Linked DNA regions of Parabacteroides chongii. The protein of the gene in region 2 interacts with the protein of the main gene of each other region in a pairwise test. Links are inferred from orthologs where the notes say so. Each region holds a gene or a part of one and is shown on either strand. Other genes may lie near its edges. The genes, in order: def and P3L47_RS03945.

Region 1 (9,242 bases), 3.2 Mb from region 2 along the record:
CTTCAGGAATTCGTCTTTCAACTGATCCGGACGACAGAACAGGTGAGCATCATCCTGGGTAAAACCACGAACCCTTGTCAAACCGTGCAACTCACCGCTCTGTTCGTAACGATATACTGTTCCGAACTCAGCAAAACGCAAAGGCAGGTCTTTGTATGAACGCGGGAACGACTTGAAGATCTCACAGTGGTGAGGACAGTTCATCGGTTTCAACAGAAATTCTTCGCCTTCCTGCGGAGTATGGATCGGCTGGAATGAATCCTTACCGTATTTTGCATAGTGACCGGAAGTTACATACAACTGTTTTCCTCCGATGTGCGGAGTCATCACCTGCTGATAACCGTATTTCTTCTGGATACGTTTCAGGAAATCTTCCAATTTCAGACGCAACTGAGTACCGCGAGGCAACCATAAAGGCAGACCTGCTCCTACTGCAGTAGAGAATGTAAACAATTCCAATTCTTTACCGATCTTACGGTGGTCACGTTTTTTAGCTTCTTCCATCAATGCCAGGTATTCATCCAGCATTTTCTTTTTCGGGAAAGTGATACCATACAAACGAACCAGCTGTTTACGTTTTTCATCGCCACGCCAGTAAGCACCGGCTACGCTCAGAATCTTAACAGCTTTCAGATAGGATGTGTTAGGCAAGTGAGGACCACGGCACAGATCGGTAAAAGAGCCCTGTGTATAAGTGGTAATCTTACCATCTTCCAATTCACTGATCAACTCAGTTTTATATTCTTCACCTCTGTCACCGAACATTTTCAGGGCATCAGCCTTGGAAATATCCTGACGTTTGATTTCTTCTTTTCTGGCTACCAGTTCAAGCATTTTTGCTTCAATAGCAGCAAAGTCGCCTTCTTTGATTGTAGCTTCACCCGGATCTACGTCATAGTAGAATCCATTTTCGATAGCCGGACCGATACCGAACTTGATACCTGGATAAAGTTCCTGCAGGGCCTCTGCCATCAGGTGGGCACTTGAGTGCCAGAATGCATGCTTACCTTCTTCGTCATCCCACTTCAGCAGTTTCACTGATGAATCCTGCATAATAGGACGAGACAGGTCCCATGTTTCTCCGTTCACACTTGCGGCCAAAACTTCCTGAGCTAAACGGGAACTGATACTTTCTGCGATCTGCATGGCAGTAGTTCCTTCAGCGTATTCTCTTACGGAATTATCCGGAAATGTAATCTTTATCATAATCTGTTCTCTATAATTCTTTATAATTAGGATGCAAATTTAGCATTCTTTTTCGTAAAATGATATTTTTAACCTAAAAGATATATGCTTTAAACCCAAAACAGGCATGTTTTGTTGGAAAACATACCTGTTTTGATTCTAAAAATCTGATTTATATCAATTGCTTGTCATACGTTTGATGATACTATAGGCATTAATAATGCCCAGCTCACCGGCTTTACTCAAGTCGGCAATACCTTGGTTGGCATCTCCCAAAGACAAGCGGGCCAGTCCGCGGTTGAAATAGGCTTCCGCGAAATCGGGATCACGCTTGATAGCCTCGTCATAATCCTGTATGGCAGCCCGGAAATCACGCTGTACACAACGCAGGTTTCCACGGTTGAAATAGGCGTATACAAAACCCGGATTCAGACGAATAACCATATCGTAATCGCGTGTAATCATTTCATGCTCGTAAGCTCTCTTCTTATCTTTTACCTCGGCAGAGGTCGGATCGGATACAGGAGATTTCGGTGCAGCACTCTGTCCCATCTTGAAGTTCATGCTACCCATCGACATAGCCAGATCATCGGTAGTAGTCGCCTGCGACATATTATAAACCAACTGCTTGTAGCGTACTACCGCACGATTAAAATAAGCCATGGTGTAGGTCGGATCAAGTTCCACTACCTTGTTGAAATCCTTAATAGCTTCGGAAAAGTCCTGTACCAACATATAATCGACCGCACGTCCAAACCATGCATCCGCATTGTTCGGCTGAGCTTCTATCTTGGATGAATAATCATTGATAGATGAGAAATGCACGGATATCTGATCTTCGGTAAGAGCTGCTTCTTCATTCGTGATGCGCAACTTACGGGAGAGAACCATACGGGCGTTATATTCCTCGATCATCTTATCGTAATAGACTAGTTTCTTGACCGGGTCTATCTTCTCATAATAAGTCAGGACAAACTGGGGTTCAAGGTCTACACGTACATTACGATCCTGCACACGTCCACGGACATCGCTTTGATATTTGTTCCTGCGTTCTTCATCCTTGTCGTATACTACCAGACGGTTAAACTTACTGATATTTTTATCTGATTTCTCACGTGTATTTTCATCAGTGTTGTTGGATGCCATAGCGTTACCCGACTGACCGGAAGATCCTTTCTTGGCATTGTTCTCCATTTCGATGGCAGTCCAGTAATCACGGTCGGCACCTACCTGATCGTTCATCTTACGCTTTGCCTCCGAACGGCTATAATACCCCGGAGTAAAGTTTGGATATTGTCCCAAAACGGCATCGAAATCACTTACAGCTCCCCGGTAATCACCTGTTTCAAAACGCAGAAGAGCACGGTTATAATAGGCCATGTAGTTATCCGGTTCCAACTGAAGAACCACATCGAAATCTTCGATGGCACGGTTGTTGTCACCTACCTGGTAACGGAGCAATCCACGGTTGAAACGGGCTATCAGATTGTTTTTATCCATACTGATTACCTGGTCGTAATCGTCCATCGCCCCACGAAGATCGTTCTTCTGGTAGCGTACCAAACCACGGTTTATATAATAACCGCTTTCACGCGTATTCAAACGGATTGCTTCATTCAAATCGGCCAGTGCACCGTCCAGATCATTAGTCTGATAAAGCAAAATAGCACGGTTCCCGTATGACGGAGCATAATAAGGATCCATTTCAATCGCCTTATTGTAATCGGCAAGTGCTTTCACGGTGTCACCCTTCTCGCTGTACATCGCACCACGAGTCAAGTAATTCATAGAATATTTAGGATGTGCTTTCATCAGCACATCGAATGTCTTTTCCGCATCGTCATAGTCTTTCCGCTGGATATTGGCTACGGCTTTATTGACAAGCATCTGCCGGTCTTCTGGCTTAAACTCCAGCCCCTTGTCATAATCTGCAATCGCGTCTGCATATTTCTCCTGACTCTGGCGAGCAATACCGCGGGCATAATATGCCTGTACTAAAAAAGGATTCCGTTCAAGACACAAAGAGCAGTCTTCTTCCGCCCCTTTGTAGTCATCGAGGTTAATTTTAGCTACAGCACGATAAAAATAGGGTTCTGCAATCCAGGGCTTCGCTTTGATCACCTGATTAAAATACTGTATGGACAGCACATAATCTTCAAAATATAATGCATTACGTCCGATAGCCAGCACACGGTCCGTATTGATCTGGGCCGACATCGCCAACGAAAATGTTATAAAGGTCAGAAAAAGAACTATTTTTTTCATCAGATTGCCTTAAGTGTTAAAAAGAGGTGCGTCAAAAGATTTCAACGGACTTTCGACACCCCTCTTTGTTCAGCGAACAAAAATAAGCAATTCGGACGAATGTTAAAAGGTTCGGAGCTAAAAGTATCTTAAAAGGTGATATGTCTATACAGAATCATACAGAAAAGGAGCTGCATCAATTTTTTTTGACGCAGCTCCTTTCACTTATTCAAATATAGCCGTTGCTTACTTCGGCTGTATTTTAACCATCAAATGATCTTTTGTGATCTTATCGCCTTCCTTTACCTCCAACTCGGTGATCACTCCGGATATCGGAGCTACGATCCGGTTGTACATCTTCATCGCCTGATGAATGAGAAGCAACTGGCCGGCTTCAACTTCCTGGCCCTGCTCCACATAAATCTTCACGATGGTTCCCGGAAGATTGGAAATCACATCACCGACGAAGGGCTTATGCCACATCTTACGGTTCTTATATTTCTCTGTCAGCAGCGTTTTGTATTTACGGGCGGTAACTACAAAATCTACATATTCATTTTCTTTATTTTCCATATTTTCAAAAAGTATATGTACGGATTTAATTAGAACGGAGGGATTCCGTGCTTTTTAGCCGGTCTGTATTCCTCTTTCAAAATAGAAAGTTTCAGAGCGTGGAGCAACAACGCGCGTGTTTCTTTCGGCTCGATAACAGAATCAATAAATCCTTTTGAAGCAGCCACATAAGGATTAGCAAACTTCTCAATATACTCTTTTACTTTTTCCTGACGCATTGCATTCTGGTCTTCAGCTTCCATGATTTCCTTACGGAAGATAATGTTTGCTGCACCTTCCGGTCCCATAACAGCGATCTCTGCACTCGGCCATGCGAACATAAAGTCAGCACCCAGGTGACGTGAGTTCATAGCGATATAACCACCACCGTAAGCCTTACGTAAAATCACTGTGATCTTAGGAACAGTAGCTTCAGAATAAGCATACAGTACCTTCGCTCCGTGACGGATCACACCGGCATGTTCCTGGTCTACGCCCGGCAGATAACCCGGCATATCTTCCAATGTAATAATAGGAATATTGAATGAGTCGCAGAAACGGATGAAGCGAGCAGCTTTATCGGCACTGTCGCAATCCAATACACCCGCCAGTACCATCGGTTGGTTAGCTACGAAACCGACCGTCTCGCCTGCCATACGGCCAAAGCCGACTACGATATTGGCAGCCCACAATTCCTGAACTTCGAGGAAGTCAGAATCATCGACAATACATTTGATCACATCGCGTACATCGTACGGCTGCTTAGGATCGGCAGGAACCACTTCTTCGATGTTCAACATAGCTGTCGGCTCTTTCGGTTCAACAGTCTTGGCACGCTGCTGGTTGTTCCAGGGGATAAAGCTTACTAGACGTTTAACCTGTTCGAAACATTCCTGTTCGCTCAAGGCATAGAAATGAGCGTTACCTGTTGTTTCAGCATGAACACGGGCACCACCCAGGTCTTCCATAGAGATGTCTTCGCCCAAAACAGTCTTGATCACATTCGGACCGGTGATGAACATCTTGGAGATGTTTTCTACCACGAACACGAAGTCTGTCAAGGCAGGAGAATAAACGGCACCACCGGCACACGGTCCCAGGATCAACGAGATCTGAGGGATAACACCTGATGCGATTGTATTTCTATAGAATATTTCACCATATCCGGCCAAAGCGCCAACACCTTCCTGAATACGTGCACCACCCGAGTCATTGATACCGATGATCGGACATTTCATCTTCAGTGCATGATCCATGATCTTTGTGATCTTGCGAGCATGTTGCAAACCTAATGAACCACCGGCAACAGTGAAGTCCTGTGCATAGATACATACCGGAGCACCGAAAATAGTACCCGTACCTGTAACTACACCATCACCCGGAAAGTCTTTCTTATCCATTCCGAAGTCGCGGCCATCATGCTTTACAAACAAATCGTACTCATGAAAAGAGTTCTTGTCCAGCAAGGAAAGAATACGATCACGGGCAGTCAATTTACCCATCGCGATCTGCTTTTCGATAGCAGCTTCGCCTCCACCCATCTCAACGACGGCTTTCTTCTCCCTGAGGGCCTGAATGTTTTTACTTAAATCTGTCATATTATTTAATAGATTTTTATTATTTACCGACAGCTTTTGCTCTGTACGAACAACGAGCAGTCCCTTTAATAATACTATTTAGTTTTCCTTTATTCAACTGGCGGCGGATAGCCGACACATTGTCGATGAAGACATGACCTTCCAGGTGCTCGCATTCATGCTGTACAACACGGGCTGCAAAACCATCGACCACTTCGTCATGTTCTTCCAGGTTTTCATCCAGATATTTCACACGGATCTTGCTGGCACGGGATACTTTTTCATGTACGCCCGGCAGACTTAAACAGCCTTCTTCCATGGAAATTTCTTCTTCACTACGTTCTACTATGTCCGGATTGATCATGGCACGCTTGAAACCTTTGCATTCGGGGAAATCATCTCCCATTACATCAGCATCGATCACCAGCAAACGGAGCGACAGACCAACCTGAGGAGCGGCCAAACCTACTCCATCGGCATTATACATCGTGTCGAACATATTTGCTACTAACTGCTTTAAATCCGGATAATCTTTGGGTACATCTTCAGCCTCTTTTCTTAATACGGGCTGTCCATATAAATATACTGGTAAAATCATAAACTATAACTGATATTTTTTATTTTCTAAATATGATTGCAGGATAATAACGGCACTGATTTCATCCACCAACCCTTTATCCTGTCTTTTTTTCTTCTTCAAACCTCCGTCCAGCATGGCTTTATGCGCCAGGACAGATGTAAAACGTTCATCGTAATATTCAACCGGGATATCCGGAATTGTCCGTTTCAGATGTGTAACGAATGCTTCCACATACTTCATATTTTCCGAAGGTTCATTATTCATCTGTTTCGGCTGGCCGACCACAAACAGTTCAACCGGTTCCTTTGACACATAAGCTGACAACCAGGAAACAAGTTCACCACTCGGCACTGTCGTCAACCCGTTTGCAATCATTTGCAAGGTGTCCGTAACTGCTATTCCGGTCCGTTTCCGACCATAATCAATTGCTAGTATCCTTCCCATCGGTTGCAAAGATAGCACAAATATGGATTTATATTACACAAATACACAAAAAGTGTGCAATTTATAAATTTAATAAGCATTCTTTTCTCCTTTCGACATATTCAAAACCGTCACCACAATGATCTTCAGATCCAGGAAAAACGACCAGTTCTCGATGTACCACACATCTCTTTTGACACGGCCTTCCATCTGTTCCAATGTCTTTGTTTCTCCGCGATAACCGGTTACCTGCGCCCATCCTGTAACCCCCGGCTTCACCAAATGACGCACCATATATTTATCGATAAGAGCCGAATACTGTTCGGTATGCTTCAGCATATGAGGACGGGGACCGACTACCGACATTTCCCCTCTCAGTACATTGATAAACTGCGGAAATTCATCCAGGTTTGTACGGCGCAGAAAGTCTCCGACACGCGTTTTACGGGGATCGTCTTTTACCGCCTGCAATTTATCCGCATCGGAATTTACCCGCATAGTACGGAATTTATAGCACTCAAACTCCTGCCCGTACAGACCAGTCCTTTTCTGTTTAAAAAAGATCGGTCCCGGAGAAGTTATTTTTATCAATGCTCCGACAATGATATATAATACCGGATAAACAGTCAACAGAACTCCCAATGAAAAAACAATATCAAAGGATCTTTTTAATGCACGATTATAAGCAGCCTGCAACGGTTCGCGACGAATCGCCAATAACGGAATAGACTCCATTATTTCCATCACAAGACTCTTCTTGATATTCCTATAAAATTCGGGAACGATGTAAAAGCGAATCATATGCTTTTCCGCAAAATTGATAATCCGCAGGATCTTTTCATCCTGTGTTCCCGGCAAAGTACAATAAATCTCGTCTATATCATTAGCAAGTACATAATCCTCCACTTCATGAGTCATACCCAAATAATTGGGCAAAACACTCTGTAAAGATAAATTATCATCGAAAAAACCCATCACATGGAATCCATAAGAAAGATCATCTTTCATGACCCGATACAATTCCATACCGTTCTTTCCGGCACCGACAATAATAATTTTCTTGAAATTATGCCCTTTCCTACGATACATCTTCAACGTAACACGAACCAACACACGCCAAAGTGCAAAAATGACAATCGTTATAAGATAATACACAATCAGGAAAGTAGCCAGAGCATCGCCTATATTTAAAAATATCAGACAGGTAGCAAATAAAAATACCAATATGGAAACCAGCGCAAAGGCCCTTTGGACGATTTTATCGATAAAAACAACAGCCACATGCAATTGCATGGGAACAAAATAAAGAGAAAAGAAATAGCAAAAATTCAACAAAAGCACCACCTCTCTTAAACTATAAGACAGCGCTTTTGTATATAATATATCTAATCCATTATAAACAGCGAAGAACAATAGGTTTAATACTAACAAATCTCCTATTCCTATCAGCCATTGGATAAGGTAACCATGTTTTTTGTCGAATTCCATAACTGTGTTCTAAAATTCCACAAAAGTAATGAATATTCCGTGCAAAAAAAAGGCTGCACAACATAATGTGCAGCCTTTTTAGGATATAATCGAAATTAATTAATTGTTTGCACGCATGATAACAACACGGTTCCAGTTGTTTTCGCTGTACGGCTGTTCGTCTGAGCCTCTGTATTCGATCGAGATCTGTTCAGAAGAAACACCATATTTTTCAATTAACTCTTTAGCTACAGCTTTTGCACGTTTTTCAGAAAGCTGCATATTATATGAGCTTGTTCCTGTCTTCTTGTCTGCATAACCGATCACCTTGATAGGAGCATTGTTTTCTTTTACAAACTCAGCAGTATTGTAAATATTGATCTGCTGGTTCTTATCGATCTTAGCACTGTTCAGACGGAAGTAAACTACATTGTCTACATAGTTATTAACTACATTCGTTACAACTTCTTCGCATTCAGGACAGGATTCCGGACGTTTGCTCAATTCATCATTAGCAGCACGCAGTGAATTGATCTGATTGTTCAGGTCGTTCAACAATGCGTAATCCATCGGTTCCAATACTTCGAAATCAGTTTTACCCAGTTTGAATGTCAAACCAGCACTTAACTGAGCGATACCGTCAGTCAGGTGGAACATATTAACACGGTTGAACTGTTCGTTCAGCAAAGAACCCTGAACTTCCACGTTCAAGTCAACACGTTTGCTTAAACGGAAAGCAGTAAGGATACCTGCATTCAATGTAGGAGATTCTGTTCTTGCACGACCCTGGTTTTCGAAACGCTGTGCATAACCGAAACCTACCCAAGGAATCAAACGGAATACTCTTTTTTCATTATATACACCCCAGAAATTGGTAACATCCCATAACAAGTCTACATGAGCTGCTGCATATTTGTTATGCTGCATAAACTCTGCATTGTTACCTTCAAATCCGTGAAGGATACCTCCGTTCAACTGAGTACGGAAAGCCAGATACGGATTGAACCATTTACCAAATGAGAACTGCGGAGCAAAATTCAGACGGTTTCCAAAATCCGCTTTATTATTTTGGTCACCTAACAAAATACTTGCACCACCGGCAACAGAAATAAACCAATTGTCGCCAGCTTTGTTTTTCTTGAAATTTGTCTTATAACCTTTTTCAGTACTAAAACCAACTTGTGGTTTAAATTCCTGTGCAGACACAGAGAAAA
Region 2 (16,623 bases):
GGGCTGTACGTGGCGTATTCATGAGGGTTAACTATAACTTTTCTGACCGTTATCTTTTTGAAATGAACGGAAGATATGATGGTTCATCTAAATTCCCGCACGACTCGCGTTTCAAATTTTTTCCATCTTTCTCTGCTGCATGGCGTCTTTCGGAAGAAAGTTTTATGGCCGATACGCGTAGTTGGTTGGATAATCTAAAAATAAGAGCTTCCTATGGTTCGATCGGCAATCAGAATGTGGCCAACTATGGTTTCTATTCCAGAATGGGTTCCAGTCAGTCGAGTGCTATGATTAACGGGCAACGTCCTTATCAGGTGAATCCTCCCGGATTGATTAGTCCGGATTTTACCTGGGAAACGGCTACTACTATCAATGGCGGTTTGGATATCTCTTTACTTACCAACAGACTGAACTTTTCTTTCGACATCTACAGACGTGAAACGAAAGATATCATTATGGACGGTTCAACTTATCCGTCAGTGCTCGGAACCAGTGCTCCTATGGTGAACTCCGGTAAGCTGAGAACACACGGATGGGAGATGAGCATTGGATGGAAAGATCGCCTTTCAAATGGTTTCTTTTACGATTTGAACTTTGTGTTGTCCGATTATCAGACCGAAGTCGCTCTCTTCAATGGCAACGACAATTGTAGTTTGGGCTCTTTGTATACAGGAAAGAAAGTAGGTGAAATCTGGGGATATGAAACCGATCGCATTCTGCAGGAAGGGGATATTGCTGACAACCTGATTATCCAATATACAGACGTAAACGGAAACAACCTGCATCGTCCGCACGAATCGAATAGTGCTTACTATCCGGGCGATATCATGTATAAAGATATCAATGGAGATGGCGAAGTAAACAGAGGTATGAATACATTAGACGATCATGGCGACCTGAAAGTTCTTGGAAATAATACACCACGCCTGAAGTTTGGTTTGACAGCAAATTTTGCATGGAAAGGTTTCGACCTGAATCTCTTCTTCCAGGGAGTTGCCAAAAGAGATGTCTGGATTAGCGATAAAACATATTGGGGAGATGAAGATGGTCCCGGCAGTAAAACCGTTTATGAAAATTCATGGACACCGGAACGGACGGATGCCAAATATCCGCTTTATGGGGCCCGTCGTTCGCAGAACTGGTATACGCAATCGGCTTACATGTTTAACGGAGCTTATCTACGTTTGAAACAGGCTATTTTGGGGTATACTGTTCCGGCAGAAATCACGAACAAGATTAAGATGAGTAAACTCAGAGTCTATGTTTCAGGCTTTAACTTGTTTGAAATTACAGAATTACCCGGTGTATACGACCCGGATTTGCTGTCAACTTCCTATCCTCAGATGAGAAGTGTTGCTTTAGGTGTACAAGTTGGATTTTAAAAGATATGATAGTATGAGAAAACATAGTTCAAATATAAAAGTGCTGGCTTTATCAGCGTTGTCATTTTGCCTTTTTGCTTGTAATGACGATTTTATGGACCGTCCTCCCAAAGACGATATAGTAAGTGAAAACTTCTGGAACACGGAAACCGACCTGGAGCTTTATCTCAATGGTATGTACCGTATCTATGCCCGAGGGCATAACCAGGATCCATACGTTGCACCTTTGAACTTTAGAGGAAGCCACATTGCTTATGGCGATGCTTTTTCAGATAATGCAGTTCGTAGCGGTCAGAATGTGAACGTCAGACTGACTAATGCTTATACCGTTCCTTTGAATGATAATTACAATGGATGGAGTTGGGGAGATTTACGTCGCGTAAATTATTTCCTGACAAACTACGACAGAGCGCCTATTAGCGAGGATAAGAAAAAGGCTTATGCTGCTGAAGCTTATTTTTTCAAGGCATGGGACTACTTTAAGAAAGTACAGATTTTTAGTGATGTACCCTGGCTTAGCCGCGACTTGAACATAGACTCGGAAGAACTGTACGCGCCGCGTGATTCGAGAGAATTGGTGATGGACTCGGTGTTGTTTTGCATAAACCGTGCCATTGAATGGTTTCCGGAAGTTGCAACACCTAACTCGGTAGGTCGTATAAACAAGGATATGGCTCAGTTTTTGAAAGCAAGAATCTGTCTGAATGAAGGAACTTTCCGGAAATACCACACAGAATTGAATTTGCAGAACACTGCTAATGTATGGTTGGAAGAAGCTGTTAAAGCATCCGATTATCTGATTAAATCGGGACGATATGAATTGTTTACCAATGGAAATGATGATGCTTATTGGGCACTGTTCGCTCAGTTTGATACCGAAATTAGAACCAATCCGGAGGCCATTTTGGGAGTAGAATATAGCTTTGATAATAAGATTGGCAATGACCTGCTTCGTTATTATGACCAGAATAATCACATGGGTATTTGTGCTCAAAAGAGTCTGGTCGATGAATATCTGTGCGAAGACGGACGTCCTGTCTATATCGGTGGTTCGAAAGGTAATTATGAAGTAAACCCGCTGTTTGAAGGATATGGAAAATGGAGCGAGTTGAACAATCGCGATCCCCGTATGTCGCAGACAATCTGTAAACCGGGAGAATATATCACCGTCTGGAACAGAAACACAGGAGTATATGGCATCAACGAAAATGGAATAACCTATCCTAACCTGAAATATCTTGGTACTGAACAGTCTGGCTACCGATTCATCAAACATTGGAAACCGGACCTGGTGAACTACCAGAGAGCCAGTGGCTCAACGCAATCGGCTATTGAGTTTAGATATGCAGAAGCTCTGCTGATATATGCAGAAGCAAAATGTGAACTGGGCACAATCTCGCAGAATGATATTGATATAACTATCAATAAGTTGCGTCTACGTGCCGGGTTCGACTTCGAGAAATATCCAACAGCTAAGCTGAATATGGGAAATATTCCGGCAGACCCTCGCTTGGATGCTATTTACAGAGAAAAGTTGGATTATACGGTTTCCCCCTTATTGCGTGAGATACGTCGTGAAAGACGTGTTGAGATGGCCCAGGAAGACCTCCGTTATTGGGATTTAATGCGTTGGAAGGCGGCAGGCCTGTTGACTGTTCCGATGAGAGGTGTAAAATTTACTGAAGAGATGCAGGCTCTTTATAATGGAGATTACAACAATGGGGTAGTAGATCCGGAAACCGGTATCCGCGAAACAGCAGTGACGGCAATTGCCAATAAAGATGTCTTTTTAGATGAAGAAGGTTTCATCATTCTTTATCCGAAAAGTATAAATATTCAAACTGGCACATTACCATGGTCCGATTACCGTTACTACTGGCCTATCCCGAAAGGTGAATTATTGTTGAACACGAACTTAATTCAGACGAAAGGCTGGGAAGATAAATAAAGTAAAAGGTGATTTTATTTTATTAAAGCAGCTCAACGAGATAAATTGGTACCTGCCTGTAATTTATAATTACGGAATCATCCTGTGTAAAACCGTATCTGTCCTTTGAAGATAAACATCTGAAAGGGTGACGTCGCGATTGTTTATGACGTCACCCTTTTTCCCGTTTTATATAAGAACTATTCTTAGGACTTTCACTTCTAAAACTCCCTATAATTAAGCTATTTTCTCCTATAATTTGAATAAGGAACGCACTCCTTCCTTATTTGTAACCTATAGTATTCTAAAGTGTAAAGTATGCTCTGTTTTTTTGTAAAGTTATTATTTTGTATTTGAAACATAGGAGAAATGCCCTTAATTCGCCAGTGTTTAGATTTTAGTATTTCAGTGGTTCTCTCTTAGGGTTTGAACACTTCATCCGATCAGAATGAAAGTAGATGTGAGATGATATAATTACATCTCTGTTTGTTAGTAATTCTTTGTTGATAAGCTTGTTGTGTGTGTGGTCAATTCGTACTAATAGGAAAAGTTTACTTTTCTATATAATAATGTACATACGTACATATATTAATGTCATTATTATATTATTAATGAACATAAATCTAATAAGAAGTTTGATAATCAAAAATTATGGAGGGAAAAACGAGTGACGAGAATAAACGTTCCTTTTTTCTCGTCAGCAAAGTTACCACATTCTTTTAAACCTCCAATCTTTTTCAAAATAATTTTTTCTTCCCTATATGCTTTCTTATCAACCGAATAGCAAAGTTAGTACGAAATTGTCTTTTATGGTAACAAACCCTCAAAAAATGACGAGAAAAAAGGAACGTTTATTCTCGTCATTCTATTTAGAAGAGACAATTTATAAGAAGAACATATATTTCATTAACACTATTATTAATACTAAATTTTAGAATTATGAACAAAAAGTTTTCTACGCTTATGGCGGCGAGCTTAGTGCTTGCCGGTTCGCTGTGGAGTGGTGATGCTTGGGCAGAGAAGTACGTAATTAAAAGTATTTCTGATCTTAATAACATCACTACAACTGTTACAGATTGGAAAGGGGATGCCCAAAATGGCCAAGAAACTAATACTGATGTATGGCAATTTAAAACAGGAGAGGATGGCATTGTAAAAGGTGATGAGATTGTATTTGCCGAAGAAATAACATTTCCTACTTATGGCATAAAGTGGTCAGGTAGTGGTTATCTACGAAATTGTGCAAACTTCTTAAATGTAAATGTAGAAGGTATAACAATTACAGCTGAGGGTGATGGTGCTATTGTCGGTCAGTTACAAATTAGTGCGGATAATGTTACAGTAAAGAATCTTCCTATCACTGTAAATACATGTAATAATCAGCCAACTGCAAATAAAACGGGTATTGTACTTGATGCAAGTGTTGAAAAAGCTACTATTTCTAATAATACTATAACAGAAGCCACTAATCTTTTAGAGGGGGTCATGACTTATGGCATTGTTGTTAAAGGAAATGATGTTGCAGGTTTGAAGATCAAAGATAACAATCTTGCAATTCAAAAGAAAGTGACAACTGGCGATAACGCTACTTATCTGTCGACTGCTCTTACTTTTACAGGATTGACAGGTAAGACTAATGCTGCTGCTGATATCGCTTCTCAAAATACTTTTGAAGGAAGTGTATTCGAATATGCAGATGTTCGTCAATCAAAAGGAGAATCTTATTATTATAGTGCTCAGGTAAGTTTACCAGAAGATGCTACAGATGCAGAAATTGAAGTATTCCAGCAGGCTGTTATTGATATGGCAGCTAACTATAATACTAAGAGCACTCAGGCTCTGTCTGTAAATAATGCTGATGCTAATACAGTTATTGATGCTCTAGCAAACGGAACTTCCAATACAACAATTCCTGCAGACTTTGCTCTTGTTGTAGGTAACAAGAATGTTGTAGCTGGTAAGGGTTCAGTTTCTAATGATAATCAGGATATTACTGTAGAGGTAAAAGCAGATGGTAGCGTTGATGCAGATGCTGCTATTACTGCATGGGATGCAGACGATTTGAATGCATTGTTAGGTAATGGCTTTATGCTGAATCTGACAAGACCGGTTGATGCAGAAACTAGCCTTACTATTAACAATGGAAATGTATTGGCTGGCAAATTGCTTTATCTGGAAACAAAAAGTGGTTCTACATATCTAAAAGTTGGTGATAAGTACCTTGCTTTTGCTGATACCCAGTGGGAAAATGTTACTGGCATTGGTGAAAGATTGACTTTGGTAAGTAAGATTGATGATGCAGAGAAAGTAACAGTATTAGGTAATTCTGACGAAAAATCAATTGTAGCTATCCAAATAGGAGATGATAAGCTTTATTTGACAACAGTAAAAGCTGGAACAGATACTAATCCTCAGATCTATTTGACTACAACGGAAGAACTTCCTACCGTTTTGAATATTGCAATTGCTTCTGATACAAGAGTAAATGCATACGATAAGAAGAACAACCCATTCCGTGATCGTTATGTAACACTTACATTCGTTACAACAGATAAAAATTTGAAAGCTAAGAATGGTAAAGTCTTAGGTTTGGATAACGAAGGTAACTATTCTCCTGAATTGGTTGAAGCTGCTAGATATTTGCAGGCTGTTCCCGAAGCTCAGTGGGTAGTTTCATTGTCAGATGAAGATTCTGAAACACAGTTCACTTTCACAAACCGTGAAGCTGGTTCTAAAGCAACTGCTAAATTTGATGCATTGTATCTGAATGTGTTGGATGCAGCTAATAACAAGTATACTATTTCTTATGATGATAACGAAGCTATGTTCAGCTTTGGAGAACGTGATACATTTATCATCAACCCGGTTGATCCTAAATTGACAGTTGCTGATTTCTATACAAACTACAAAGAAACAGAAATCAAAGATACTCAGTATAAACTGGCTGTTGCTTCAACAGAAGAAACTGACTTCTATGTAACAGAAAATCATGCAGGTAAGCATTTGCTTGGTTTGACAAAAGAAAAAGATTATTCTGTTAACTGGCGTGTAGTTGCAACTGGCGACACTGCAATTGTAATTAGCAACTCTTATGATTATGATAAGAAAGGTTTCAAGGCTGTTGCTGATACTCTGTTCGTTCCGACTTATGCATTCCAGAATGCTGGAAACAAAGAGTATATGACTTATATCGATAAGAATAAAGTAGGTTTGGATGAAGATGCAATGTATTGCGATCCGGATTCTAAAGACTATAACTCTGAAGCAGGTCTGACTGCAAATAATAGCTTTGTATTGAAGAAAAAAGCAAACGGCTTATTCAATATCATCGGTGTAGCTGGTAAGATATCTAAAGATAATAAATATTATACTTTGGATCTGAGCAAGAAATTGTTCGGTGCAACAACAACTAAGCAAGGTCAGATTCAGGTGGAAGAATCTTGGGAACAGATTAACTCTAATGATTTGTTTAAACTGGTTTCTTTGGATGCTCCTGAATATCACAAAGTAGCTAAAGGCTTCGGTGAAATCGTAAGTATTTATCGTGCAGACAACAACTCTCAGGTATTGTATGAAAAGGCTGACAAGAACTCTGTAGTAGAAGACGAAGTTCAGAGCTTCCTGAATATTGACAACGTTCATCAGTTTGACAAGATCAACCCGGCTATGTTTGTTGATACAGCTTATATCAACCGTGGTACAAAAGAAAACCCGAATACTTGCTGGCAGTATCTGTTGGCTGTAAATGCTGACGTTCACGATCCTGATACTTGTACAGTTCCTGGTCACCCGAGAACAGACCGTATGGTAACAGCTCGCTATTTGGTCAACCTGATTGATACAGCTAATGTATACGGTGCAACTCATCTGCATAACAATCCTTATATCAATGAAGGTGAAGCTGGTGAAAACCTGGCTAAGCTAGCATTCGTAGATGGTATTCATATCAATGACACTCTGTATATCATCCGTAACAACGGTGATTCAGTTAAATTAGAATTGGATACTCCTGACTTCAATGTTGCTAAGTTCGCATTCCGTTATGTAAATCCTGCTAACGAAAGCGATAAGACTTTCAAAATTCAAACTCAGTATAAGAACTATATCGCTTCAGTTGACAAAGATGACGTGAAGGCGAACGAAGAAGCAGCTTCCAACGAAGGTTATCTGAAATGGATCAACGGTACAGTAGTTGTTGTTCCGACTTATGAAAGAGGTGATGTATTCGGTATCAACGAAGAAGAAACACAGGATGCTGTAAACAACGAAGCTATCGACGCTTCTGCTATCAGTGTTTCAACTATCGACGGTGCTGTAGTTGTTAAGGGTGCTGAAGGCAAGAACGTAGTGATCACTAACGTACTTGGACAGCAGGTTGCTAACACTGTTGCTTCTTCTAACGAAGTTACTATCTCTGCTCCGGCAGGTATCGTAGTAGTGGCTGTTGAAGGCGAAGCTGCTGTAAAGGCAATCGTAAAATAAGCAATTTACAAATTGAAAATAAAATTCTAAATTGTTTACCGTGCGTAGGGGCGGTTCGTGAACCGCCCTTGCAAAGTAACCTGCGATGGGGGAACAGGCGGTAGATATTAATACTAAAGTAATAAAATAAAGTTCATCTGTCAGTATCTCTGCGAAGAGAGGACACAGATACAAAATTGGCTCCGGTGACTATGGTTATCGGAGCTTTTTGTATATATATCTGAGTAATTCGTGTAGGATCAGGACTTCCATTGTCAGATCGCTCCGGATGGAATAGTGTGTTGTTAAATCACCAAAATATTTTATTGAACAGGCTTATTTTATCGATTATAAAAGATAAAACAAGTCTCATTTTATCTTTTATAGAAGACAATCCGGCTAATTCCACTTTTTCAAAACAAAAAAGGGACGGCCTCTAACAGACCGTCCCTTTTATATAGAAAGATTATAAAATTGTTATCCTATGTTCTTTACTTTGAGCAGATATTCAGCGATCTGAACAGCATTCAGGGCAGCGCCTTTCTTGATCTGGTCGCTAACGGTCCAAAATGTCAAGCCGTTCGGGTTGCTGATGTCCTTGCGGATACGGCCTACGTAAACCGGTTCTTTGTCGGCTACGAACAAAGGCATCGGATAGTCTTTGTTTGCCGGATCGTCCTGCAGGATTATACCTTCACCCTCTGCGAAAGCCTTGCGGGCTTCTTCTACGCTGATCGGACGTTCTGTTTCGATCCAGGTTGCTTCGCTATGAGCACGCATAACCGGAACACGGACGCAGGTTGCGCTCACTTCGATATCGGAGTGCATGATCTTGCGTGTTTCGTTATACATCTTCATTTCTTCTTTCGTATAACCGTTATCAGTGAATACGTCTACGTGAGGGATCACGTTGTATGCCAGCTGATAAGCGAATTTTTCTACTGTAGGTTCCTCGCCCTTCAAGAGTTGTTCGTACTGCTTGATCAGTTCGGCCATTGCAGTTGCACCTGCACCGCTGGCTGCCTGATAAGTGGCTACCTGTACACGCTTGATGTGCGATACCTTTTCGATTGCCTTCAATGCAACGACCATCTGGATGGTAGTACAGTTCGGATTGGCAATGATACCGCGAGGACGATTCAGTGCATCTTCCGGGTTCACTTCAGGAACTACCAAAGGTACATCGTTATCCATACGGAATGCGCTGGAGTTGTCGATCATCACGGTGCCATGTTTTGTAATGGTTTCTGCAAATTCGACAGATGTACCGCCACCGGCCGAAACAAAAGCAACATCGATTCCCTTAAAGTCGTCGTTATGCTTAAGCTCCTTAACGGTGTACTGTTTACCACGGAAGTCATAAACACGTCCGGCACTACGCGATGAGCCAAAAAGCACAAGCTCATCCATCGGGAAGTTTCTTTCGTCGAGTACGCGCAGGAATTCTTGTCCTACCGCTCCACTCACACCAACAATTGCTACTTTCATTTTGAGCACTAATTAAATTGTAATATAAAAAAAATGTTATAACTTTACCGCATCCAAAATCAGGGTCGCGCGTATAGTTGTAAACTATTAGTGCGCAAAGATAGATAATTTTATAACAAAACTATATAGCTATGAAACAATTTATTCTTTTTCTCCTTGTATTACTTCCTGTTTGTGCATTTGCACAATTCACAGAAACGTTTGATGGGCCTGTCTTATCTTCAGAATGGCTTGGTGCTCGTGATTCTTTTCTACTCGTAAATGGTCAATTGCAACTTAATGCTACGAAAGGGTATGGTGGTGTTGCCGCTTTAAAAAGACTAATTACTTATACACCCAATATGCAATGGGAATTTGAAATACAGATGAAAACAGTCCCAAGCGAGAAAAATTATATGCGTATCTATTTATATATGGAAAATGCGGAAACTTACTATTATGTACAGATCGGATGTAAAAAAGAAAAGAATGATAAAGTTGAAAAGAAAATAGGGTTGAGAAGAAATGGTGGAGTTGATATGTTCGACCGAAAAGAAAGTAGTCTTGATAGTAAAACTCACCTTAGTATCAAAGTAACTTTAGAAGATAATAAGTATTGGAAAATGTATTCTCGCAATATTAATGATAAATATTATAAAGAAGAAGGATCTTGTACATATCCAATTGCAAATGCTCCGGTGTCTGGTTATTTCATTATTAATATGATTTATACAGGAAGTCGAAATAAGCACTTCTTAATGGATAATATAAGAATATCAGATGAAATAACTCCTACAATTACAGACTCGGATGAAACACCTGTTGATCCGGATGATCCCGATGTCCCATCTGTGGAAATGCCTTTTCCTGATGTGGAAATAGTAAGTCTGTCAGAATTACAGTTTAATTTCGAATCTCCTGTTGATATATCCAATGCTAATTCATTTATATCAGAGATAGGAAAAGCTGATTACCTAAAATATGGTGATACAAAGGCTGTTGTGAATGCTGGCTTTCCTAAAGATATGACTCCTGGAGAATCTTATATTATTTCATTTACCGGACTTACGGATTTGTCAGGTAAATCATTGAACTTAGCATCTGAAGAATTTAAATTGGAAGATGAAGGTAATGATCCTGTGATTCCTTCCGGTACAATTCTAATCAATGAAATTATGGCTAAACCAGGCGATGGTCCATTTTTTGAATATATAGAGTTGTATAATACATCTCGGTCGTCAGTTGCTCTTAAAGGTCTGGAACTTTGGTGTGGAACAAGATGTTTTGTTTTGCCGGATATTGATTTGCAAACGAATAAATATGCATTATTATGTAAGAGTGGATCAGAAATTGATTTTGATTTAGATGGAATTGTTATACCTGTTAGTATGTATTATCCATTAAGAGATGAAGGACAAAGCTTGATGCTGAAAGATCCCTCCGGAACTATTATTGACCAATACGAATACCCCAAGGCTACCCCTGCCAAATCGTGGGAGCGTTCCTCTTCCGGTGACTGGCATCTGTCTTCCAATCCTCGTGGCGGGACGCCTGGCTCCGTTAATTCGTCCGGTAAAGAAGAAGAACCGACCGAGCCGGAAAAACCTGTGGAACCGGATGATCCCGACAAGCCCGATCATTCAGAAGATCCTGACGATCCGGATAAACCGGATGATTCTGAAGATGATCCTTCCGTTATAGTTGAACCGTCTGAATTTATTATTAACGAACTTCTGCCGAATCCTTTTGCCGGTGGCAGTGAATATATAGAATTGTATAACCGCTCTGATCGCTCTTTGCCGCTATCCGGCTTATCAGTAGCTGTCCGTAAAGCCGACGGCACATTGAATACCCGTTACCCTTTATCGTCTGTTGCTTCAATGATTGAACCGGATGGTTATGTGCTGTTGACTAAAAACAAATCAGGTGTCACCGATTTCTATACGATCCTGTCTTCCTTGTCTTTATTTGAAATCCCCAAACTTCCTATATTGGCAAATACATCTTCTACACTTGTATTATTCCGTACAAAGGATGAAACAGTGATCGATGAAGTCTCCTATTCCTCCAAATGGCATGCTTCCTCCATAAAAGACCAAAAAGGTGTAGCTCTTGAACGAATTGATACCGAAACTGAAACACAATCGGCAGCAAACTGGACTTCTGCGTCTGCTACAGCCGGTTATGGAACTCCCGGTTATCAAAACTCCCAGTCGAAGATACCCAATCCGGATGAACCGGATCAGCCGACCGGAGTAGAAGCTCCGGAATGGGTTTCCGGCTCGAACCATTATTCGATAACTTATTATCTGGATCAACCGGGATACAATTGCCGCGCCTTTGTTTTCAATACGGCCGGACAGCGTGTCGCTGAAATTGCCAACCATGAACTATTGGGCCTTTCCGGACAGCTTACCTGGGACGGTTCCTCGTCTGCAGGAAGAAAATTGCCAACAGGTGTTTATATCTTTTATGCCGAGGTTTACCATTCCGGCGGTACAGTAAAACGATATAAACAGGTATTCCTTATCCGGTAAAACGAGGTGGATAAGTTGTTCGTTAATAAATAGTTTTATGTTTGTTGGAGATGTTCGGAACCTTTATCTTTGTAATGTCTCCGATAAACATAGAGCGTTAATCAAAATTATTTTAATGCCTATGAAAGAAGAAGATTTTAAACGTAGAAAAGGATTCCTGGAAAGTCTTTTCATGAACTATTCGGGACAAATGAATGATCATTCTGATCAGGAAAAAGATTTAATAATGAAGAATATAGATGTTATTCTTGATTGGTATAATGCTTTAGTTAAAGAGATGGAGGAGTAATTTATGGATAATAAAGAATATTTAGAATCGCATCCGGAATATAGAAGTTTGTTTCCAACACAGGAAATGTATGAGGATTTCGTACGTTTTATGGATCTTGATGAAGACGGACGACGTATTTATTTTGAAGAGCATAAGGCTAAATTAGACACAATGTCACCGGAAGAACGTAAGCAAGATTGGGATAATTTAGTTAAAGGCACTGAATTATTGATCGAATTTGCGAAAGAAGAAATACCTCGGTTAGCTTATGAAAAGAAGATGTTGGAAGCTTCCAAGAAGCAAAATAAAGTAACATGGGAGGATATTCGTAAAAAGCTCAATAATATAGCAAGCCTATAATAAGATGAAATTAGCCAGTTCCCGTACTGTCACGAGAACTGGTTAATTTTTTATTCATAAACGGCTTTATACCACGCCAGCTGTTTATACCAATCGGCTAACTTTGTCAGAGACGGTTGGGGAACGAAGACAGACAGACCGGAATAATGCTCGATTTTCTTCGCTCCATACAATGCAGCATAATAGGAATAAGGAGTGGTATATTTACTGACAACAGCTTTCTCCATGCAGGCATTGAAGCGCTCGTACTGTTCGTTATTAGCCAGATGTCGGATAAAATCATCGAAATCATAAAGCATATGCGGCTTGCTTGCCGTCAGATATTCCAGTATCTGCATTTCCGACAAAGGCAATGCATAAATATCCTCTTCCGTTTTGTCTTTCAATATCTCGTTGACAACCGAAGCCAGCTCGTCCAGTTCGCTGGACTTGATCAGAGAAACCGTACCATATGGTCCGCCGCTGTTATTGTTGTAGTAGTCATAGAAACTTTTGGCAACCATCTCCAGGTCGGCTTCTTCCTTAAATAAGGCAGGCAGGAAATTCTCATAAGGAAATCCGCGGGCAAGCACTTCCGTTGGCGATCCGAGAAAATAATCCGTTTTGTCTTTCAGCTCATATGCACATTCAATGCCGCTCATATAACAGGCATCGAACAGCATAAAGTCGAAATGAAAACCTTCCAAAGCTTCGTTTATCTCTGTTATTTCCATGTATTTCTTGTTCTCTTCGCCAAAAGAACGCAAGGAACTGTAATTGCCGGGTAACCAGGATGTACCATGACTGGATAAAATGAAGCCGTAACTTTCAGCAGGAAACAATTCGGTCACCTCCTGAATCACATTATGCATAGTCTCCGGTGAGATAGCACTTTGATTTTCATAAAAACGAATCGTGTCCGTGACTATTGTTCCGTTCTTGTCTTCTTTTATCTGGAACAGGTAAGAATTGCTTTTATTTTCCGAATAATAGACAACCAAATTTCCTCCGTTCAGTTCTTTGTTGGAGGCTACGGTCATCATTTTGGTGATATTGGCGCGAAGATAGCCTCCCAGATTACTGGCAACCATATAGGCGAGTACCGTACGTTTTGGTGTTCCTGTCGGATGATCGATCTCCTCTTTTTCGCAACTAGCCAGCAAGAAAGCACAGAGAATACTATAAATGATAAATTTGATTTTCATGTCTTGTTTATTTCATTGCAAAGTTACGTATAATTTGTTTGCATCTAATGATTTATATTTCTTTATTTCTATCTTTGTGTGCTAATTGATTTTAAAGCATGTAGAGAAAAAGAAACGAATATGAAAAAGATACTGTTCATCGCATTGCTTTTGTGTTGTTTCGGTGGGGGAATGAAGGCTCAGACCGTGGCTGTCAAGTCTAATATCCTGTATGATGCAACTGCAACAGTGAATTTGGGTGCCGAAGTGGCTTTCAGCCGACATTGGTCATTGGATATCTCCGGAAATTATAACGGGTGGGATATCGCGAGTGACAAGTCATGGCAACATTGGATGGTGCAGCCCGAGGCCCGTTATTGGTTACACGAAAAGTTTAACGGGCATTACTTCGGTGTTCATGGTATTTATATCGATTACGATATCTCGAATTCAAACTTCATGTCGGTGATGAAAAAGAAATTTGCCTACAACGGCAACGGCTATGGCGGTGGTATTTCTTATGGGTATCAGTTGTACCTTTCTCCGCATTGGAACATTGAATTTTCTGCGGGAGTCGGTTTTGTACATTTCGAATACGACAAATCGGCGTATCCTTCCAATGGCGAGACTGCCTATAAATACCGTAATGACTACTTCGGACCGACCAAACTCGGTGTTAGTATTGTATATATAATTAAATAAGTGAACGATGAAAACTCCGGTCTATATATTTCTTTTTCTGTTGATCATGCAGCTGTGTCCTGTCCGGTTGCTGTCGCAGACGCAAGCGCAGGCTACTGTTTACAATGGTTTCGTCAATATCAAGCAGAACAAGGCTGAGGTAGAGAACGGCCAGTTGAAACTGGATATGGATCTTTTGCTGAGCGGTTTGTCGGTAGGGCGTTATCAGACGTTGGTGTTGACTCCGGTATTGCGTAACGGCAATCATTCGTTCCGTTTTGCACCTGTCCGTATTAATGGGGCGAACAAGCAAAAGATGTATGAGCGTACCATCGCTTTTGAGGGAAAACGGGTGGCTGACGGAGAGGCTTATGTGGTTCTGAAAAGTAATCCGTCCTTATTGCAGGAGGTCAACTATAAGAAAGTGATTTCTTTCCAGCCATGGATGGAAGACGCTGAACTGATTCTTATCGGTGAGTTGAATAATTATGATGATATTCCGGTTCAGACGTATACGAATGTCCTGACCGATCATTTTTATATTCAGATGGCTGAATAATACATAGTAAAACTGCATTTAACCGTTCATCGTTCACCTTTTCGCAATCATCCTTTGATAATTAAACAGTGATGGGTGAATAGTCGGGGTGAACGGTTTCGTAAAAAGGTGAACGGTTGGCGTAAACCATTCACCTATCTCGTCCTGATTTTGGTTGACTGTGTATTAAGAAAATCCTGTTATAGGTTGTCTGCAAATGTAAAAAAGTAGACGAACCTCTGTCTTTTTAGGGCTTCTTATGTTTAGCCTGTATGTTATTGATCACTACATGGAAAGTCCGGACTGACTAAGCCAAAGGTCATAATCTTTTTGCTTAACGACCACCGTCGTTAAGCTTGATGAGCGACGTCGCAAACCTTAACGGCCTTGGTCGCAAAGCTTGACGATGGTGGTGTGCGGAACTGTAAGTCGTGACTACTGAGTTAGTTGGTAGTAGGTTTGATAGTAAAAGATACTGTGTGCAAAGATAGTTTTGAGTAGTCCGTGTGCGAAAATAGTTTTGAGCTGCCCGTTTGCAAAGATAGTTTTGAGTTCCCGGATAACTGTTTTATAAGAAGGTGAACGGTTTAGAGGTGACCGTTCACCTTTTTATCAAACCGTTCACCCCAACTGTTCACCTGTGAGACGGTAATAATCAAAGGATGGATGTAAAAGGTGAATGGTTGAAAGGTATATTCTCAAATTCGCTAGTTGTTTGAAAGGTGTATTGCTCAAATTCGCTAATGTATGATGATTATAGCAACTAGGAGCCCCGTCGGGGCGAGCCAAATTACCCCAGTGTTTTAGCACTGGGTATCAATATCTTACCCGTTTTATCCCCTAAGCCCTGTAAGGGCGTTACAAGAAGTTTGTATTCCTTGTTTCGTCCTTACAGGACTTAAAAAACGAGAGAATAACCTGTTGATACCTAGAGTTAAAACTCTGGGCTAATTTGGGGTCAGGCTTACAGCCTTCAAGACAACGACGCTAATTGGCTCATTTTTCGTGTAATAATAAAAGTCTCCTAATCGGATATGACGGTGTAGCTACTGATAGTGATTTCTGAATGGATAAGAATAATCGTTTAGAAATAAACCGTTTCGTCGCTTGTGCCGCCATCCTGCCAGGGAGTGATGCTGCCTGAGATGCTGATATTTTGTGCCTGTATGGTGAAAGAGTAGGTTTGTTTTTTTCCTCCTTCAAACGCCTTTTTAGATTCGATGCGGTAATCCTTGCCACTCATTCGAACGATGAAAACAGGATTCTCTATCGGGTAAAGAAGGTGGTTTGTAACGATTGTTACTTCGGTCGGTGTCATTGCTACGCTCTGATTGTCAATAAGCGTGTAAGGTGTTGTTGAGGCGACTGCGCTTAGCTTACCGGTTTGTACGTTTAACTGCATGGTGGAGGGATAATTTTCCATCGAAATGCTTTGTAGAATCATATCTTCCTTGATATCATCCGCTTTTTTGAATTTAAGAGTGATGGCGGATAGGATATGGTTGAAAGATAGATTGACAGGGGTATCTCCTTGTGTTTTACTAAGATTCAGTACAGGGGTTGCCCACATGATATCGTCTTGTTTTTTTAGGTCGAATGGGATACTCAAAGGAGCGGTAGTTGCTGCTTCGGTATAAGGGTGATAAGCGTAAATGTTGAGTAAGGTGTCGGGGTTCACAGGGTAATGAGCGTGGGCGTCAGTGATTAGTTCTGAATTGGAAGATTTGGTATAAAGCTTGTTGTTTAAATCCTTACGTATGCTGGTATTGCTGATGTCCTCGTTGATTTTGTGCCCCCAACTAAAAATACCTACTTGAGAACTTTCGGGTAATGTCG

Evidence for each region.
Region 1: the proteins of P3L47_RS03945 (region 2) and def interact in binary tests that used the Escherichia coli proteins (3 or more experiments, as listed by UniProt). The link is inferred for Parabacteroides chongii from one-to-one orthologs.

The regions. Positions count from the first base shown.
Region 1 is NZ_CP120849.1:4,180,478-4,189,719, reverse strand. Bases 4,378-7,155 are described here. They hold def (peptide deformylase), read right to left. Parts: upstream 6,157-7,155; coding sequence 5,599-6,156; downstream 4,378-5,598. Other genes in these bases: P3L47_RS15600 (undecaprenyl-phosphate glucose phosphotransferase), read right to left, coding at 6,652-7,155; ruvX (Holliday junction resolvase RuvX), read right to left, coding at 6,160-6,582; P3L47_RS15615 (acyl-CoA carboxylase subunit beta), read right to left, coding at 4,378-5,579. Also shown: thrS (threonine--tRNA ligase), read right to left, coding at 1-1,206; P3L47_RS15625 (tetratricopeptide repeat protein), read right to left, coding at 1,363-3,450; P3L47_RS15620 (acyl-CoA carboxylase biotin carboxyl carrier protein subunit), read right to left, coding at 3,676-4,002; more of P3L47_RS15615, read right to left, coding at 4,032-4,377; more of P3L47_RS15600, read right to left, coding at 7,156-8,049; P3L47_RS15595 (OmpA family protein), read right to left, coding at 8,149-9,242. UniProt on the Escherichia coli protein: Removes the formyl group from the N-terminal Met of newly synthesized proteins. Requires at least a dipeptide for an efficient rate of reaction. N-terminal L-methionine is a prerequisite for activity but the enzyme has broad specificity at other positions.
Region 2 is NZ_CP120849.1:950,983-967,605, reverse strand. Bases 7,254-10,094 are described here. They hold P3L47_RS03945 (aspartate-semialdehyde dehydrogenase), read right to left. Parts: upstream 9,259-10,094; coding sequence 8,248-9,258; downstream 7,254-8,247. Other genes in these bases: P3L47_RS03940 (lamin tail domain-containing protein), read left to right, coding at 9,390-10,094; P3L47_RS03950 (DUF6383 domain-containing protein), read left to right, coding at 7,254-7,791. In the rest of the region: P3L47_RS03960 (TonB-dependent receptor), read left to right, coding at 1-1,382; P3L47_RS03955 (RagB/SusD family nutrient uptake outer membrane protein), read left to right, coding at 1,396-3,330; more of P3L47_RS03950, read left to right, coding at 4,249-7,253; more of P3L47_RS03940, read left to right, coding at 10,095-11,774; P3L47_RS03935 (hypothetical protein), read left to right, coding at 11,896-12,063; P3L47_RS03930 (hypothetical protein), read left to right, coding at 12,067-12,405; P3L47_RS03925 (clostripain-related cysteine peptidase), read right to left, coding at 12,456-13,589; P3L47_RS03920 (DUF3575 domain-containing protein), read left to right, coding at 13,710-14,270; P3L47_RS03915 (DUF3868 domain-containing protein), read left to right, coding at 14,278-14,808; P3L47_RS03910 (fimbrillin family protein), read right to left, coding at 15,872-16,623.